2 regions of the Streptomyces sodiiphilus genome follow, and region 1 is predicted to be linked to the other one. Evidence: riboswitches for the same ligand, from Rfam matches in the RefSeq annotation. Region 1 holds a riboswitch; the other holds the start of a gene.
The links. A riboswitch is a leader RNA that binds a small molecule or an ion and turns the genes downstream of it on or off. The one in region 1 is predicted to bind cobalamin.
Positions count from the first base shown of each region.

Region 2: another riboswitch for cobalamin. It lies ahead of ABD299_RS14470 (cobalamin biosynthesis protein); the one in region 1 lies ahead of ABD299_RS21940 (CbtB domain-containing protein).

Region 1 covers NZ_BAAAMJ010000068.1:20,070-28,423, forward strand. Annotated here, with positions in the region: gene ABD299_RS21895 (amidase) at 1-665, shown strand, start outside; gene ABD299_RS21900 (DUF3830 family protein) at 646-1,161, opposite strand; gene ehuB (ectoine/hydroxyectoine ABC transporter substrate-binding protein EhuB) at 1,284-2,195, shown strand; gene ehuC (ectoine/hydroxyectoine ABC transporter permease subunit EhuC) at 2,192-2,938, shown strand; gene ehuD (ectoine/hydroxyectoine ABC transporter permease subunit EhuD) at 2,935-3,588, shown strand; gene ehuA (ectoine/hydroxyectoine ABC transporter ATP-binding protein EhuA) at 3,635-4,459, shown strand; gene ABD299_RS21925 (IclR family transcriptional regulator) at 4,625-5,383, shown strand; tRNA gene ABD299_RS21930 (tRNA-Lys) at 5,446-5,522, shown strand; gene ABD299_RS21935 (antibiotic biosynthesis monooxygenase family protein) at 5,664-6,014, opposite strand; cobalamin riboswitch at 6,150-6,271, shown strand; gene ABD299_RS21940 (CbtB domain-containing protein) at 6,304-6,519, shown strand; gene ABD299_RS21945 (CbtA family protein) at 6,547-7,329, shown strand; gene ABD299_RS21950 (OsmC family protein) at 7,439-7,867, opposite strand; gene ABD299_RS21955 (NUDIX hydrolase) at 7,912-8,354, opposite strand, start outside.
Region 2 covers NZ_BAAAMJ010000030.1:32,717-41,070, forward strand. Annotated here, with positions in the region: gene ABD299_RS14450 (ABC-F family ATP-binding cassette domain-containing protein) at 1-444, opposite strand, end outside; gene ABD299_RS14455 (hypothetical protein) at 635-2,089, opposite strand; gene ABD299_RS14460 (alpha/beta hydrolase) at 2,142-3,278, opposite strand; gene ABD299_RS14465 (class II aldolase/adducin family protein) at 3,336-3,986, opposite strand; cobalamin riboswitch at 4,108-4,236, shown strand; gene ABD299_RS14470 (cobalamin biosynthesis protein) at 4,368-5,321, shown strand; gene ABD299_RS14475 (cobyric acid synthase) at 5,318-6,850, shown strand; gene ABD299_RS14480 (putative cobaltochelatase) at 7,176-8,354, shown strand, end outside.

The DNA.
Region 1 (8,354 bases):
CCTGGTCACGGGACCTGGGCTTCCCCGGGGGCGGCGGACCGGTGCCGGTGGACGCCGAGGTCGCGGCGGCGGTGGAGAAGGCCGTGCGGCACCTGTCGGAGCTCGGAGCCGAGGTGGTCGAGGCCGATCCCCCGATGCTGCCGCTGGCGACGGTCCGCGAGGCCTTCCACACCCTGTGGTTCAGCGGGGCCGCGCGGGTCACGCAGTCCTACGACGCGGGGCAGCGGGCGGCCATGGACCCCCGGCTGCGCGAGATCTGCGAGCAGGGCGCGCGCTACAGCGCGCTGGACTACCTGGCGGCGGTCGACGTCCGGATGGCCCTGGGCAAGGCCATGGGCGGCTTCCACGAGCGCTACGACCTGCTGGTCACCCCGTCGGTGCCGATCACCGCGTTCGGGCTGGGCCTGGAGGTCCCCGAGGGTTCGGGGCTGGAGCGCTGGACGGACTGGACGCCGTTCAGCTACCCGTTCAACATGACGCAGCAGCCCGCCGCCACCGTGCCCTGCGGGACGGACGCGGACGGGCTGCCGATCGGGGTCCAGCTCGTGGGCGCGCGGCACCAGGACGCGCTGGTCCTGCGCGCCGCGCACGCCCTCTACGAATCGGGAGCCGCCGACATCGCGCCCCCGGCGATGCTGGACGGGTTCAGGCCCGGCGGAAGCTGAGGGTTTCCCCGATCGCGCCGGCGCGCCACAGGTCCTGGCAGGCGTCGGCCATCCGGTCCAGTCCGTCCACGACCGAGCCCCAGACGATGCCGGGCACCCACCCGGCATCCCCGTTGATCAGCAGGTTGTTCCGCTCGTAGAACAGCGCGAGGTCCACCACCGTCTTCCTGCCCTGGTGCTTGGCATCCGCCTCGTAGCCGTAGGAGGAGGTGACCAGCTGGGTCTCGGTGAAGGTGAAATAACACAGGTCACCGGGGATGGGCGTGATCGTGGGGTTCTCCAGCGGCGGCTCCTGGGGAGCGAACGGCTCCAGCAGCGCGTAGATCTCGTTGCGCGCGTATTTCGCGTGATAGACGTCGCCGCCCAGCGGAAGCGCGTCCCACACCGCCGCACAGGTAATGGGCGCCCGGTCGGTCAGCAGCTTCGCGGTACAGCTGACACCTCGCTTGTCCAGGGATACCTCGACAAAGCGCTCGGTGGCGGTCTCTTCGGACATGAAGCCTCCTGGCAGTTGTTGCGGCCCTCCATGGTGACGCAGAGATCACGATCTCATCGAGACCACCCATACGCCGGGAAACTCTCTGCATAACTGCGTGATATCTGGGTAGCGGGGGGCCCATGGCTCCACCACTGAGGAAAAATTCGACCATCACAGGAAGAGGGATCAGTCGCCGTTCGCTGCTCACCGGGGCCGCGGCACTCGGCGTGCTGGCCACGGGTGCCTGTGCACGGGTGGACACGGGGGCGGCCGAAGACGGCGGTGACCTGCTGGACCGACTCCGTGACCAGGGCATGGTCCGGCTGGGCATCGCCGGGGAGATCCCCTACGCGTACATCGACGACCAGGGCAATCTGACCGGCCAGGCGCCGGAGATCGCGAAGGTGATCTTCAAGGAACTCGGCGTGGAGCGCCTGGAACCGGTGCCCAGCGAATTCAGTTCCCTGATCCCCGGGCTTGCTTCGCTCCAGTTCGACGTGGTGTCCGCGGGCATGTGGATCACCCCCGAGCGCTGCGCACAGGTGATCTTCTCCGATCCCGATTACGTGACCATGGACGCCTTTCTCGTCCCCGCCGGAAACCCGCTCGACCTGCATGATTACGCCGATGTGGCGGCGGCGGAGGGAATCCGGGCGGCCACCGGCACCGGATGGGCCCAGGGCGGCTATGCCATCGGAAACGGAGTTCCGGCCGGCTCCATCACCTACTATCCCGACCAGGTCGCCGGGCTGGACGCGGTGCGGCAAGGACGTGCCGACGTGTTCTTCGGAACCCGGCCGACGATCGACTCGGCCGCCGAGGGCGTCTCGGGGGTGGAGGCGACAGAACCGTTCCTGCCCGAGGTGGACGGCGAGCCCCAGATCGGCGCCGGCGGCTTCGCGTTCCGCCCGCCCGAGACCAACCTGCGCAACGCCTTCAACGAGGAGCTGCACAAGCTCAAGGACAGCGGCCGGCTGCTGGAGATCGTCGAACCCTTCGGTTTCACCGAGGACGACATGACGGATCTGACCGCAGAGGAGCTGTGCTCATGACCTGGGGTCTGTGGAACTCCTGGATGCTGCCCGGGCTGTGGATCACCATCCAGGTCACGCTGTACAGCGCGGCGGTGGCCCTGGTGGTCTCGTTCAGCATCGGCACCCTGCGCACCTCGCGGTTCTGGATCGTGCGGTTCCTCTCCGGGACCTACTTCGAGATCTTCCGGGGCGCCTCGGCCCTGGTGATGCTCTTCTGGTTCATGTTCGCCTTCCCGTTGATGTTCGGCTGGCAGCTGGTGCCCATGTGGGCCGGCGTGCTGGCGCTGGGGCTGACCTACGGCGCCTACGGCTCGGAGATCGTGCGCGGGGCACTCGCGGCGGTGCCGGTCGCCCAGCGGGAGGCCGGCATCGCGCTGAGCTTCACCCGGCTCCAGCGACTTCGGCGGATCGAGATCCCGCAGGCCTGGCCCGAGATGGTCCCGCCGTTCAACAACCTGGCGATCGAGCTGCTCAAGGGAACCGCGCTGGTCTCGGTCATCTCTGTCGCGGACATCACCTTCGCCGCCAACCTGGTCCGCATCACCACCCAGGACAGCGCCCCCATCTACACGATCATCCTGGTCATGTACTTCGTGCTGGCGTTCTTCATCACCCGCGGGATGCGCGTGGTGGAGCGGCACGCCAAGACCCGCGTCGGCCAGGCACCGCCCCGCGGCGGCGGGCTGCGGGGGCTGCTGTCCATCGGCAGCCGTGAGACCGTCGAGGCCGACGGGGTCGTCACCACCGGAGGCGCCAAGTGAACTGGAACTGGGACGTCGTCGCCGACTTCATGCCGCGGTTCTGGGACGGCCTGCTGGTCACCCTGCAGGCGCTCGGGCTCGGCACGCTGATCGCCTTCTCGCTGGGCCTGGTCTGGGCGCTCGCCCAGCGCTCGCGGTTCGCCTGGGTGCGGTGGCCGGTGACCGTGTTCACCGAGTTCATCCGCAACACGCCGCTGCTGGTCCAGCTGTTCTTCCTGTACTTCGTCCTCCCCGAGTGGGGGCCGACCATGCCGGCGCTGATCACCGGCGCCATCGGCCTGGGACTGCACTACTCGACCTACACCGCCGAGGTGTACCGGGCCGGCATCGAGGGCGTCCCCGCCGGCCAGTGGGAGGCCGCCACCGCGCTGAGCATGCCGCCGGTGCGCACCTGGACATCGGTGATCCTGCCGCAGGCGATCCGCCGGGTGGTGCCGGCGCTGGGCAACTACGTCGTGGCGATGCTGAAGGACTCCCCGCTGATCGCCATGATCGGGGCCATGGAGATGCTCGGCCAGGCCCGGGCCTTCAACGCCCAGACCTTCCAGTACATGGAGCCGATCACGGTCGTGGGCATCGCCTTCATCCTCATCGCCTACCCGGCATCTCTCCTGATCCGAGCCCTGGAGCGTCGTCTTGCCACCCACTGACAGCACCCCCGAGAAGAAGAACGAGAACGAGACCAGGGAGGCCGGGGTGGACACCACCACGGGCGCGGGGACCGGCGAGGGCCCGGGCAACGGCAGCCGGGCCAGCGGCACCGAACTCATCCGCTTCGACAAGGTCACCAAGCGGTTCGGCGCGCTGACCGTCCTGGACGAACTGGACTTCGCCGTGGACACCGGGAAGCACGTGACGCTGATCGGCCCGTCGGGTTCCGGCAAGACCACGATCCTGCGGCTGCTGATGACCCTGCTCAAGCCCGACGGCGGCACCATCACCGTGGACGGCGAGTACCTCACCCACGAGAAGAAGGGCGACAAGCTCGTCCGGGCGAGCGAGCGCCACTCCCGCGAGGTGCGCAAGAAGATCGGCATGGTCTTCCAGCAGTTCAACCTCTTCCCCAACATGAAGGTGCTGCGCAACGTCACCGAGGCCCCGGTGCATGTGCTGGGCATGTCCAAGGACGAGGCCGATCAGCGGGCCCGGGAACTGATCGAGATGGTCGGCCTCACCGAGCACCTCGACAAGTACCCCACGCAGCTCTCCGGCGGTCAGCAGCAGCGGGTCGCGATCGCCCGGGCGCTGGCGATGCGCCCGCAGGTCCTGCTGCTGGACGAGGTGACCTCGGCGCTGGACCCGGAGCTGGTGGCCGGTGTGCTGGACGTGCTGCGGGACATCGCACACACCACCGACATCACCATGGTGGTCGTCACCCACGAGATGAGCTTCGCCCGGGACATCTCCGACAGCGTGCTGATGTTCGACCACGGCAAGATCATCGAGTCGGGACCGCCGGACAAGATGTTCACCGAGCCCGAGCACCAGCGCACCCGGGACTTCCTCACCTCCGTGCTCTGACCCCGGGGCCGCCGGGCCCCGCCGCCGCCCGTCCCGCCGCCTCCGTCCGCCACCGCGGGCGGGGGCGGCCTCGCAGGGTCCCGGGCCGTCCCGCATCGCAACCGCCCACCGGCGGAGTGCATTCCTGGATACGCTGAGGCCGCATCCGCTTCCTGGGAGGACGCCGTGGCGCTCGACTCCGGGCTGACCGCCCCGTACCGGTCCGTGCAGAACTCGCTGCGGCTTCTCGAAGCCGTGGCCGCCCGCCCGGACGGGCTCACCGAGGAGACCCTGGCCCGGTCCACCGGGCTGCCCGCCGCCCGGCTGACCCATCTGCTGTCCATGCTGCGCCGCGAGGGGTATGTGCGCCTGCTGCCGGACGGCGCCTGGACAGCCGGCGAGGCACTGCTCCGCATCGGCGCCCTCTCCGAGAGGCAGCGGGCCAACGAGGAACAGCTGCAGCGGGTGCTCGACGCCCTGCGCGACTCCGTCGGCGCGGCGGTGTACCTGGGACGGTACGCCGACGGAGAGATCAGCGTCCCACAGCACTCGGCGGCACCGCAGGCGCCCGCGGTGCACGAGTGGGTGGACTTCCGGTCCGCCGCGCACGCCACCGCGATCGGCAAGTGCCTGCTGGGCCAGCTCGACCACGACGGGCGCCAGGACCATCTGTCACGGCACCGGGCCGCCCGGCTCACCTCGCGGACCATCACCGACCGCCGGATCCTGCTGTCCGCCCTGGATCAGCAACCGGCCGGCATGCCGGTCCTCGACCTGCAGGAATACGCCGTGGGCACCATGTGCGCGGCGGTTCCGCTGACCGCCGGCGCGACCGTGGGATGCCTCGCCCTGTCGCTGCCCGCCGCCGAGGCACACCGGCTGTGGCGGGCAGCCGAGCGGCTCAACGAACAGGCCGCCCCGGCCCTGCTGACGCTGGCCCTGTGAGCGGATGGCACCGGGGTGGTCGGGAGCATCTCCCCGGAGACGGTAGAGTGGAGAGCAGACGGGCGCCGCTAGCTCAGTTGGTTAGAGCAGCTGACTCTTAATCAGCGGGTCCGGGGTTCGAGTCCCTGGCGGCGTACCACACATCGCGGGCCCTCTTGCGTGAGCAGGAGGGCCCGCGGCGTTCTCTCCTGCCGGTCCGGCGCTGTGCCCCCGTCGGCCGGTCACCCACTGCCCGAGGAGGACGAAGAGCAGGTTGGTGACCGGCGGAAGACGGAAGGGCTCACTGCCGGGGCGCGCCCGCCTGCTGCACCACCTCGAAGGACCACAGCGTGGAGTCCGAGGCTGCCGGACGCCGCGCCTGCCCCTCCCCGCCGGCGGCGTCGCCCGCGCCTCCTCCGCCACCGCGATGGGCCTGCTGCATGGGGCCGTTCATCCAGTTCTGGAAGTCCTCCTCGCTGCGCCAGCGGGTGTACACCAGGTAGGTGTCGGTTCCCTCCACCGGCCGCAGCAGCTCGAACCACTCGAACCCGTCGGAGTTCTCCACCGCGCCGGCCCGGGCCGCGAACCTCTTCTCCAGCGTCTCGCGCTGGTCCTCCGGAACGGTCAGCACGTTGATCTTCACTACGCTCATGTCTCCATGATCCCCCAGCACGACAGGACTCGGCCGCTGCCGCACCGCCCGTCCCTCCCGTCGCGGGGAGATGTGCGCCACGCCCGGGCGCCGTTGACAGCCCTCCGGCCCCCTGCCACGCTCAATTCAGGCACATTTTCATATCGAGGCGACGGCGAGCAGGAACCCGGTGCGAATCCGGGACGGTCCCGCCACTGTGACCGAACGGCCGATGGCCGCAAGGGAGTCAGGAACTGACCCGTCGCTCTCCCACCCATGGGGCGTGGAAACCCCAGGAGGAGGAACACGGATGTCTCAGCACACCGCCGGCCACCCCGCCGTCCCCTCGGCCCAGGCCGTCACCCGGACCCGGGACTGGAGCATCGCCGCACTCGCGGCGGTCATCGCCCTGCTCGCCCTGTGGGCCGTCTTCTTCGACAACGGCCAGGCCGTCGCCGCCACCGGCTCGTATCTGCACGAGTTCTCCCACGACGGCCGCCACCTCTTCGGCGCCCCCTGCCACTGACGCGCGCGGAGCGACGGAGAACCTCACATGACACAGCCGACTCCCTACCCCGTCCTGCCCCTGCTCACCCGCGGCCTGGCCGCCGGCGGACTCGCCGGGCTCGCCTCGGGCCTCTTCTCCCTGCTGCTGGCCGGACCGCTGCTGGACCGCGCGGTCCGGCTGGAGGAGGAGCGCGAACACGCAACGGGCGCGGCCCACGGCCACGTCCACGAAGAGCTCTTCAGCCGGGGCACCCAGCACTTCGGGCTGGTGGTGACCGCGGTGGTCACCGGCCTGGCCCTGGGCGTCTTCTTCGCCCTGGCCTACGCCCTGATCCACCGCTCCACGGCGCTCACCCACCGGCCGTGGCAGCGCGCGCTGCTGCTGGCCGGCGCGGGATTCGCGGCCCTGTCCCTGCTCCCCGGGCTGCGCTACCCCGCCGACCCGCCGGGTGTCGGCGAGTCCTCGACCGTGGCCGAACGACAGGTCCTGTGGCTCGCGGCCCTGCTCATCGGCATCCTGGGCCTGCTGGCCGCCTGGCAGCTGTACCGGCGGCTGGACCGCCACCCGGCGCCGGTCCGTCAGACGGCGGCCGCGGCGGCCGACGCGGCGACGGCCGCCGCGCTGTTCCTGCTGCCCTCCCACGGTGACCCGGTGCCGCTGCCCGCGGATCTGGTGTGGGAGTTCCGGGTGCTGTCCCTGGCCGCGCACACGGTCCTGTGGGCGGCTCTGGGCGGTCTCTTCGGCTGGCTGGGCCTGCGCGGCCTGCCCGGCCACGAGCGGAACGGGGCCGCCGGCAGGGAGCCGGCGCCCGCGCTCGCCGGCGGCTGACCGCCGCCCTCCCCAGGCACGCGGGATTCGCGGGGAGTAGCGCGGCGGTCCCGTCCGCCCCTCCGGGCCGGTGACACACCGTCACCGGACCCGGGGGCATCCGGCCCGGTCAGGCCAGGAACTCGGCCTCCAGCGTGATGGACACTCCGGCCAGCGCCTTGCTCACCGGACAGTTCTCCTTCGCCTTCTGCGCCGCCGCCTCGAAGTCCTCGGCAGAGATGCCGGGCACCCGGCCCTTGACGCTCAGGGCGATGCCGGTGATGCCCTCACCCGGCTGGAAGGTGACGTGCGCCGTCGTCTCCAGGGACTCCGGCGGGTTCCCCGCGCCGGCCAGCCCGTGCGACAGGGCCATCGAGAAGCACGACGAGTGCGCCGCCGCGATGAGCTCCTCCGGGCTGGTGCGGCCCTGCGGCTCCTCCGCGCGGGAGGGCCAGGTCACGTCGAAGGTGCCGGTCTTCGAGGAGTCGAGGGAAACGGTGCCCGCGCCCTCCATCAGCGAGCCCTGCCAGTTGGTGGTGGCGATGCGCGTGGTTGCCATGAACGGATCCTCCAGAACGGATAAGCGGACGTGCCCGGCCCACGCTATCGCTGCGCGGGCCCGGCGTGCGGGAACCGCTCGTCTCCTGGTACAGGTTGACGGCCGGTCCGGTCGGACACCTGCCCGGCCGCCTCGTCGACCATCAGATACGCCAGCCCGACCAGCGTGGCGCTGCTCACGATCTCCCGGCGGTCGATCATGCCTCGCAGCTCGGCCAGCGGGATCCACTCGATCCGGTCGGGCTCGTTCCGCTCCACCGGCGGACCGGTGCAGCGGGTGCCCTCGCAGCGGAACACATGGTGCTCGGAGTCGGAGATCCCGTTGGCCGGCTGGGCGTAGATCAGCGGCTTGACGGTCGCGGGCCGCCAGCCCGTCTCCTCCTCGGCCTCGCGCCTGGCCGCCTCCTCGGGCGTCTCGCCCGCCTCGATCAGCCCCATCGGCAGCTCCCGGCCCCACACATCGGTGACGAAGCGGTGCCGCCACATCA
Region 2 (8,354 bases), on a different contig from region 1:
GGGAAGACCCAGGCTGGCCGCGATCGTGGCGGCCTCGGCCTCGGCGGCGTAGCCGCCCTTGGTCAGGAACTCCGTCTCCAGCCGCTCGTAGCGTTTCATGGCCCGCTCGCGGGTGGCGCCCTTGCCGTTGGCCATGCGGTCCTCGTTCTCGCGCATCTTGCGCAGCACGGTGTCCAGTTCGCGGGCGGAGAGGATGCGGTCACGGGCGAGAGTGTCCAGGTCGCCGGTACGCGGGTCCTGCGGCAGGTACCCCACCTCGCCGGTGCGGGTGATGGTGCCGGCCGCGGGAACTCCCTGGCCCGCGAGGCACTTGGTGAGCGTGGTCTTGCCGGCTCCGTTGCGGCCGACCAGGCCGACCCGGTCGCCGCGGGCGACGCGGAACGAGGCGGACTCGATGAGGACGCGCGCACCGGCGCGCAACTCGATACCGGTTGCGGTGATCATGGACAGGCTCCGGGGTAGGCGGGACGTACGGGCACGCAGATGCGGCACCGCGGCGGCGCGGCGGCCACGCGGTGTACGCCCGCTAAGGAACGAGGAACGGGATGTCCATGCGGCCAGTCTAGCGGCGCCGCGCAACGGCTTTCCCGGCCCGGCGGAAGGGCCGCGCGGGCGGCCCGGGCAGCCGCCGGGCTCACTCCCCGGTGTGCACCTGGAAGGCGGCCCGCCGCACCCGCTTGGCGACGGTGGGGTCCGGGTGTGCGGCGGCGAGCGCCAGCAGCACCTGCACGGTCCGGGGGTGGCCGCAGGTACGCACCTCCGCCACGAGTTCCCGGACGGACGGCTGGACCGCGGTCTCCAGGTGGTCCAGCAGCAACTGCCGGGCGCCGTGCTCCTGGGCGGCCGACGCGGTGTCCACCCACAGCCAGGTGGCCTCCTCGCGGGTGAGGACGCCCAGCGGCGAGTCGGCGGTGTCCCGCGGATCCCCGCCGTCGTGGTCGGCCAGCCACAGCCGCGCGTACGGCCGCAGCACCGGCTCCTGGACCGCGGACCGGACGGCCTGCTGGGCGGGGGCCCCGACCACCCGCAGTGCCTCGAAGGCCAGGCCCCGGATCAGGGCGTCCTCGCCGCGCGCGGCGTCCAGCAGTTCCTGCACCGCCGGGCCGGTGGGCCGGGCCGCGAGCCACGCGCGGTACTCGGCGCGGGCCGGCCCCGGGGTCAGCGTCGCGCAGCCGCGCAGCATGTCGACGGCGGACTGTTCGATGTTGCCCGCCGGACTCTGCGCGGCGATGCAGATGTGTTCCAGTTTCGTCCACATCGCCCAGCTCCCGAGCCGGGTGAGGCGGGCCCGCACCGCGTGTCCCTGCTGCCGGTGCAAGGTGAGCGCTCCGACCGCCTCCAGGGCGTCCAGCGCCCAGCCCAGCAACCGCACCCGCTCCGGATCCGCCGCGTCGCCGGGGGTACCGGCCCGCGCGGGGACCTCTTGTCCGGGGTCCGCCCCGGTGCCGGGCGGGCCGGCGGCCGCGGCGTCCGCCTCCGCCGGTTCCGGGGCCGGCCGCCCGGCCCGCAGTTCCTCGACGCGCTGCCGCAACAGCTCCAGCAGCCCCGCCGCCGTCACCGGGCCGTCGGACAGCTGCATCACGGACAGCAGCTGGGGCACGGCCTCCACCACTTCGGCCACCGCGCCGGGGTCCGCCCCCACCGGTGCCGGCCTCGCCAGGGACCACCCGTCGAACAGCGCCACCCAGCCGCGCAGGACCGCGCTGTCGTCGCGCTCCCAGGCACGCAGCCGCCAGCCCGCCCGCACCGGGCCGGCCGGGGCACCGGGCTCGCCGTGCTCGATGAGTCCGGCCAGCCGGGCCCGGCCCCAGTGTTCCCGGACCTGCCCGGCGGTCAGGCCCAGTTCCTTGCCTGCCCGGGCCAGGTCGGCTTCAGGGGCGCTGCCGGAGCGCTGCGCCCAGCGGGCCAGCCGCACGGCGTCGGCCAGCAGACCGCGGGCCTGCCGGGCGAGCTCCGCCGGGGGCACGGCGCCACGCGGAGGATGTGGCGAGGGGCGCCGGCCCGCGGGGGCGCGCCGTGCGGCGACGGGCTGGGACGGCACGTCGGGGACAAGGTGCAGCCGGGTCTCGCGCGGAGTTCGGGACGTCACCCGAGAAGTTTCTCCGTTCGGAGCGGAAAGCCCAAACTCCGCGGTCGGCGGCTCACATGAGCGGCGTGAGAAAGCGCCTCAGCGCCTCCTCGCAGGACTGCGGATCGGCGTTCCACATCGCCGCGTGCTGCGCGCGCCCCACAGGGTGCAGCACGACGTGCTCGGGATGCCGCGCGGCCAGCTCCCGGGAAGTCCGCCAGGGCGCCACGGTGTCGTCGGGACCGTGCAGGATCAGCGTGGGCGGCAATGTCCCCGCACCGCCGGGCGGCGGCACGGCCGGGTCGGGGCCGAGCCGGTCCTGGCCCAGCACGGCCCGCACGGCAAGGGGCCGCAGCGGGCGCGGCACACCGCGGTGGGCCGCCAGCGCCTCGACGGTGACCGGCCAGTCCAGCACCGGGGAGTCCGCGACCACCCCCGCGACGCTGCCGCGCAGCGGCGAGCGCAGCGCGGTGCGCAGCGCCATGGCCCCGCCCGCCGACCAGCCGTACAGAACCACCTGGCGGGCTCCGTAGCGCAGCGCGCAGCGCAGGGCGGCGTCCGCGTCGTGCCAGGCCCTCTCCTCGAAGCCCGGGCCCGCTCCGCCCCGCCTCACGGACGCCGGGTCGGCACGGTGGCCCGGAACCAGCACCGGGAACCGGAGCCGGTGCAGGTACGGGAGCACGTTGAGCGGATGCTCGCGGCCGGCCCCGAGGCCGTGCAGGGCGATCACCCATGTGTCGCGCGCACCGGGCACGAACCAGGCGGGCAGCGAACCGAGCTCGCCGCCGATCTCCACGTCGGAGTAGTCCAGGCCGAGCGCGCCCAGCGGGTCGCCGGCGTACAGCTGGGGGGTGAGCCACAGCTGCGCTCCCGCCCTCAGTTCGCCGCGGGTGACACGCTCCAGGCGGCGCACCACCGTGTCGGCCTGCCGGGGGCCCTCCTCGACCGGCGAACCGACCACGGCGTGGCATCCCGGCCCGGTCAGGCCGTAGATCCCCGGCCGCACCGTCGCCAGCGACCGGGTGAGGGCGATCTCGTCCCGGGTCACGCCGTGGACGGTCACCGGCGGGCCGGTGAAACCCGCGGGCAGCGGCGGGTTGCCGCTGCGCAGGGCGAAGTCACCGGCGTAACGGCCGGCCGCGACCGCGACCGCGCCGGCGCCCAGCAGAGCTGCAGTGGCGGTCACGGCCGCCGTTGTGCGCACACCCATGCCCCCAGGATGACCCGGGGTGTGCCGCCGGGCCAGCGGGCGCGGATGCTCGGCGCGTCACCCGGGCCGCTGCCCGTACCCCCGCAGCTTCTCGGCGGCCGTGTCCAGTTCCTCCGGTGGCAGCAGCGACGGGGACCGGCCGGGGACGGAGGAGGCGGCCAGCCACACCCGGCACATCCACTCCAGCTGGGCCGTCCGGTCGCAGGCCTCCTCCAGGCTCCTGCCGTGCACGAGCGTCCCGTGGTTGCGCAGCAGGCAGCCGCTGCGGTCCCGCAGCGCGGCCAGCGCGTGGCGCGCCAGCTCCTGGCTGCCGTAGGTCGCGTAGGGCGCCACCCGTACCGGGCCGCCCAGTGCGGCGGCCATGTAGTGGACGGCGGGCAGCTCGTCCACCAGGGTCGAGACCGCGGTGGCGTACACCGCGTGGGTGTGCACCACCGCCGCGGCGTCCGTGGCGCGGTAGATCTCCAGGTGCAGCGGCAGCTCGCTGGTGGGCTCCAGGTCACCGGCCGTTCTGCGGCCGTCCAGACCGACGGCGAGCAGGTCGCCGGGGCCGAGCCGGTCGTAGTGCACGCCGGACGGCGTGACCAGCACGGTGTCCCCGACGCGCACCGACAGGTTCCCCGATGTCCCCACGACCAGGCCGTCGGCGACGGTCCGCCGGGCCCGTTCCACCAGTTCCCGCCATGCCTCGGCCCACTCAGATCGCATCCGGCCACCCTAAGGGCTCGCCCGGTGTGTCCCTCGGCACAGTGCCCGGCCCCAGGTCAAGGGGGAGTTGACGGCCGTTGTCCGGCGTGATGGACTCCTGGGGCCATTTCGGCGGCAGGAGAGGAAGCCGGTGCGAGTCCGGCGCGGTCCCGCCACTGTCACCGGGGAGCGCTCCCCCACCCGTGCGTCACGGCCCGCCGCAGGCGGGCTGGAAGGCCGGGGGAAGCGCGGATCCGGGAGCCAGGAGACTCTCACCGCCGGTCACGTCGATCCAGGGCGCGGACCCTGAGTGAGGACACACCGTCATGAGTGGCAGTCTCCTGCCCGCACCCCCGCCCCGTCCCCCGGCTTCCGCACGAGGTGTGACGGCGGGCTGACGTCATGCACATGCCCCGAGCCGTCGGATGCGGTCTCGTGCTGGGCTACCTCGGCGATCTCGTGCTGGGCGACCCCCGGCGGGGCCACCCGGTCGCGGCCTTCGGCCGGCTGGCGTCGGCCGCCGAGCGGTACCTGTGGCGCGACAGCCGGGCCCGCGGTGCCCTCTTCACCCTCGTGTGTGCCGGAGGGACCGTGGCCGGCTCCGGCGCGCTGGCCCGCGCGGCCGCGAGTGCCGGCAGGCACGGTCCGGTGGCCACCGCGGCCCTGACCGGTGTCACCACCTGGACCGTCCTGGGCGGTACCGGGCTGGCCCGCGAGGCCCGCGCGATCCTCGCGGCGCTGGAGGACGGCGACCTCTGCCGGGCACGGGAGCTGCTGCCCCGGCTGTGCGGCAGGGACCCGCAGCTCCTGGACGCCGACGGGCTGGCCCGCGCCGTGGTGGAGTCCGTCGCCGAGAACACCTCAGACGCGGTGGTCGGCGCCCTGGTGTGGGGGGCCGTGGCGGGAGTGCCGGGGCTCGCGGGCTTCCGGGCCGTCAACACCCTGGACGCGATGGCCGGGCACCGGTCGCCGCGTCACCTGCGGTTCGGCTGGGCCTCGGCCCGGCTCGACGACGTGGCCGGTCTGCCCGGCGCCCGGCTGACCGCCCTGCTCGCCGCCCTGGCGGGCCCGCGCCCGCGGGCGGCGCTGCGCGCCTGGCGGTCGGACGCCCACCGTCATCCCAGTCCCAACGCGGGACCGGTGGAGGCCGCGTTCGCCGGTGCGCTCGGCGTCCGGCTGGGCGGCACCCTGTCCTACGCGGGCCGGACGGAGCACCGGCCGGTGCTCCACGCGGCCGCGAACGCCGCCGCCACGGCCGACATCGAGCGCGCCGTGCGGCTCTCCCGGCGCGTGGGGGCGCTGTCCCTGGCACTGTGCTGCGCCGTGCTCTGGGCGGCCGGCCGGAGGCGCCCATGACCGGCGGAGGGCTGCTGGTCGCCGGGACCACCTCGGACGCCGGCAAGAGCGTGGTGACCGCGGGGATCTGCCGCTGGCTCGCCCGCCAGGGGCTGCGGGTGGCGCCTTTCAAGGCGCAGAACATGTCGCTCAACTCCTTCGTGACGCGCGAGGGCGCGGAGATCGGCCGGGCCCAGGCGATGCAGGCCGCCGCCGCCGGCGTGGAGCCCAGCGCCCTGATGAACCCGGTACTCCTCAAGCCCGGCGGCGACCGCACCAGTCAGGTGGTGCTGCTGGGACGCCCGGCCGGGGAGCTGAGTGCCCGCGGCTACCACGCGTCCCGGCGGGAACAGCTGCTCACGACCGTCACCGGCTGCCTGGCCGAGCTGCGGGCGGGGCACGACGCGGTGATCTGTGAGGGCGCGGGCAGCCCGGCCGAGATCAATCTGCGCCGCACCGACATCGTGAACATGGCTCTGGCACGGGCGGCGGGCCTGCCGGTGGTGGTGGTCGGGGACATCGACCGGGGCGGGGTGTTCGCGTCCTTCTTCGGCACCACCGCGCTGCTGTCCGCGGAGGACCAGCGGCTGGTCTCCGGCTATCTGGTGAACAAGTTCCGCGGTGATGTCACCCTGCTGGAACCGGGTCTCGACATGCTCCGCCGGCTGACCGGCCGCCCCTCGCTCGGCGTACTGCCGTTCCGCCACGGCCTGGGCATCGACGAGGAGGACGGGCTGCGGCTGTCCCTGCGCGGAGAGGTGCGGGAGTCCTCCCCGGCCGCTCCGCACGGAGCCGACGTTCTTCGGGTGGCGGTGGTGCGGGTACCACTGATGTCCAACTTCACCGACCTGGACGCACTGGCCGCCGAGCCCGGGGTGGTGGTGCGGTTCGCCGGCGGCCCGGCGGAACTCGCGGACGCCGACCTGGTGGTGGTGCCCGGCACCCGCGGAACGGTGCGGGCACTGGCCTGGCTGCGGGAGCGCGGGCTGGCGGAAGCGCTGGCCCGCCGGGCCGCCGAGGACCGTCCGGTCCTGGGCATCTGCGGCGGCTACCAGCTGCTGGGCGAACACATCGACGACGAGGTGGAGTCCCGCGCGGGGAGCGTGCCGGGCCTTGGACTGCTGCCGGTACGGGTGCGCTTCGCCGCGGACAAGACACTGGCCCGGCCGGCCGGGCGGGCGCTGGGCGAGCCGGTGACCGGCTACGAGATCCACCACGGGGTGGCGGAGGTCAGCGGCGGACAGCCGTTCATCACCGACGGACCGGGCCGCCCGCTGGACGGCTGCCGGGCCGGGACCGTATGGGGCACCCACTGGCACGGGACACTGGAGAGCGACGGGTTCCGCAGGGCGTTCCTGCGCCGAGTCGCCGCCGATGCCGGGCGGGACTTCCTCCCCTCGCCCGCCACCTCCTTCGCCGCGTTGCGCGAGGAGCAGCTGGACCGCCTGGGTGACTTGATCGAGGAACACGCCGACACCGATGCCCTGCTGCGGCTCATCGAGAAGGGGGCACCCGACGGCCTGCCCTTCGTCCCTCCGGGAGGGCCATGAGGCCGTCATCCGTCCGGACGGATGACGGAGGCGGCGGACCGGGGCCGCGGGCGGAGCCGGACCGGTCGGCACCGGACCGGCTCCGCGGGATCCGCCCCGGACTCAAGACGGATCAGGAGGAGGGAGGAATGACCACCTCTGTGCTGTTCCCGCGAACGCGGAAATGGCGTACGCCCAAGGTCGCGCACCGGAGAAGCGCCGTCGCGTCTTTTTCTCGTTTTCCACCCGAAGGAGTGACAGCGTGAGCGTCTCTTCCCCTCCGGCTCCGTTCTCTTCCGGATCCGCCGGTCCCTCCGTCACCTATCCCTTCACCGCGGTGGTCGGCATGGCGGATCTGCAGCTCGCGCTGCTGCTCAACGCCGTCAGCCCGGCGGTGGGCGGAGTGCTGGTGCGCGGTGAGAAGGGCACGGCGAAGAGCACGGCGGTACGGGCGCTGGCCGCGCTGCTGCCCGGGGTCCCGGTGGTGCCCGGGTGCAGGTTCTCCTGCGATCCGGCCGGCCCCGACCCGGCGTGTCCCGACGGCCCGCACGCGGCCGGGCCCGGGACCGTGCGTCCGGCCCGGATGGTGGAACTGCCGGTGGGCGCCTCCGAGGACCGGCTGACCGGCGCCCTGGACCTGGAGCGGGCGCTGTCGGAGGGAGTGAAGGCCTTCGAGCCCGGCCTGCTGGCCGCGGCCCACCGCGGCGTGCTCTACGTGGACGAGGTCAACCTGCTCCACGACCACTTGGTGGACCTGTTGCTGGACGCCGCCGCCATGGGAGCGGCACACGTGGAGCGGGAGGGGGTCTCGGTCCGGCACGCCTCCCGGTTCCTGCTGGTCGGCACCATGAACCCGGAGGAGGGTGAGCTGCGGCCGCAGTTGCTGGACCGGTTCGGGCTGACCGTCGAGGTGGCCGCCTCCCGCGACACCGGCGAACGGGCCGAGGTGGTGCGGCGGCGGCTGGCCCACGACGCGGACCCCGCGGGGTTCGCGGCCCGCTGGGCGGGAGAGGAGGCGGCCCTGCGGCAGCGGATCGCCGATGCCCGGCAGTTGCTGCCGCGGGTACGGCTGGGGGACGCCGCGCTGCGGCAGATCGCCGCGACCTGCGCGGAGTTCGAGGTGGACGGCATGCGGGCGGACATCGTCATGGCCCGCGCGGCCCTGGCGCTGGCCGCGTGGGCGGGGCGGGAGACCGTGCTGGCCGAGGATGTGCGGCAGGCCGCACTGCTGGCGCTGCCGCACCGGCGGCGGCGCAATCCGTTCGACGCTCCGGGCCTGGACGAGGACAGACTCGACGAGACGCTGGAACGCAACGCGGAGCCGGACGGGGGCGGCGGCCCGGACGGCGGCCCCGGCGGGGACGGGGAAGGCCCGGACGGGGACGGGGAAGGCCCGGACGGGGACGGCCAGGGGCCTGGCGGCGGGCCCGGCACCCCTCCCCCGCTTCCGGGCGGGCCCCGGGCCGAGGACAGCGGCACATCCGGTGAGCAGAGCGGGTCGAGCGGCCCGGGCGCCGCAGCGGAC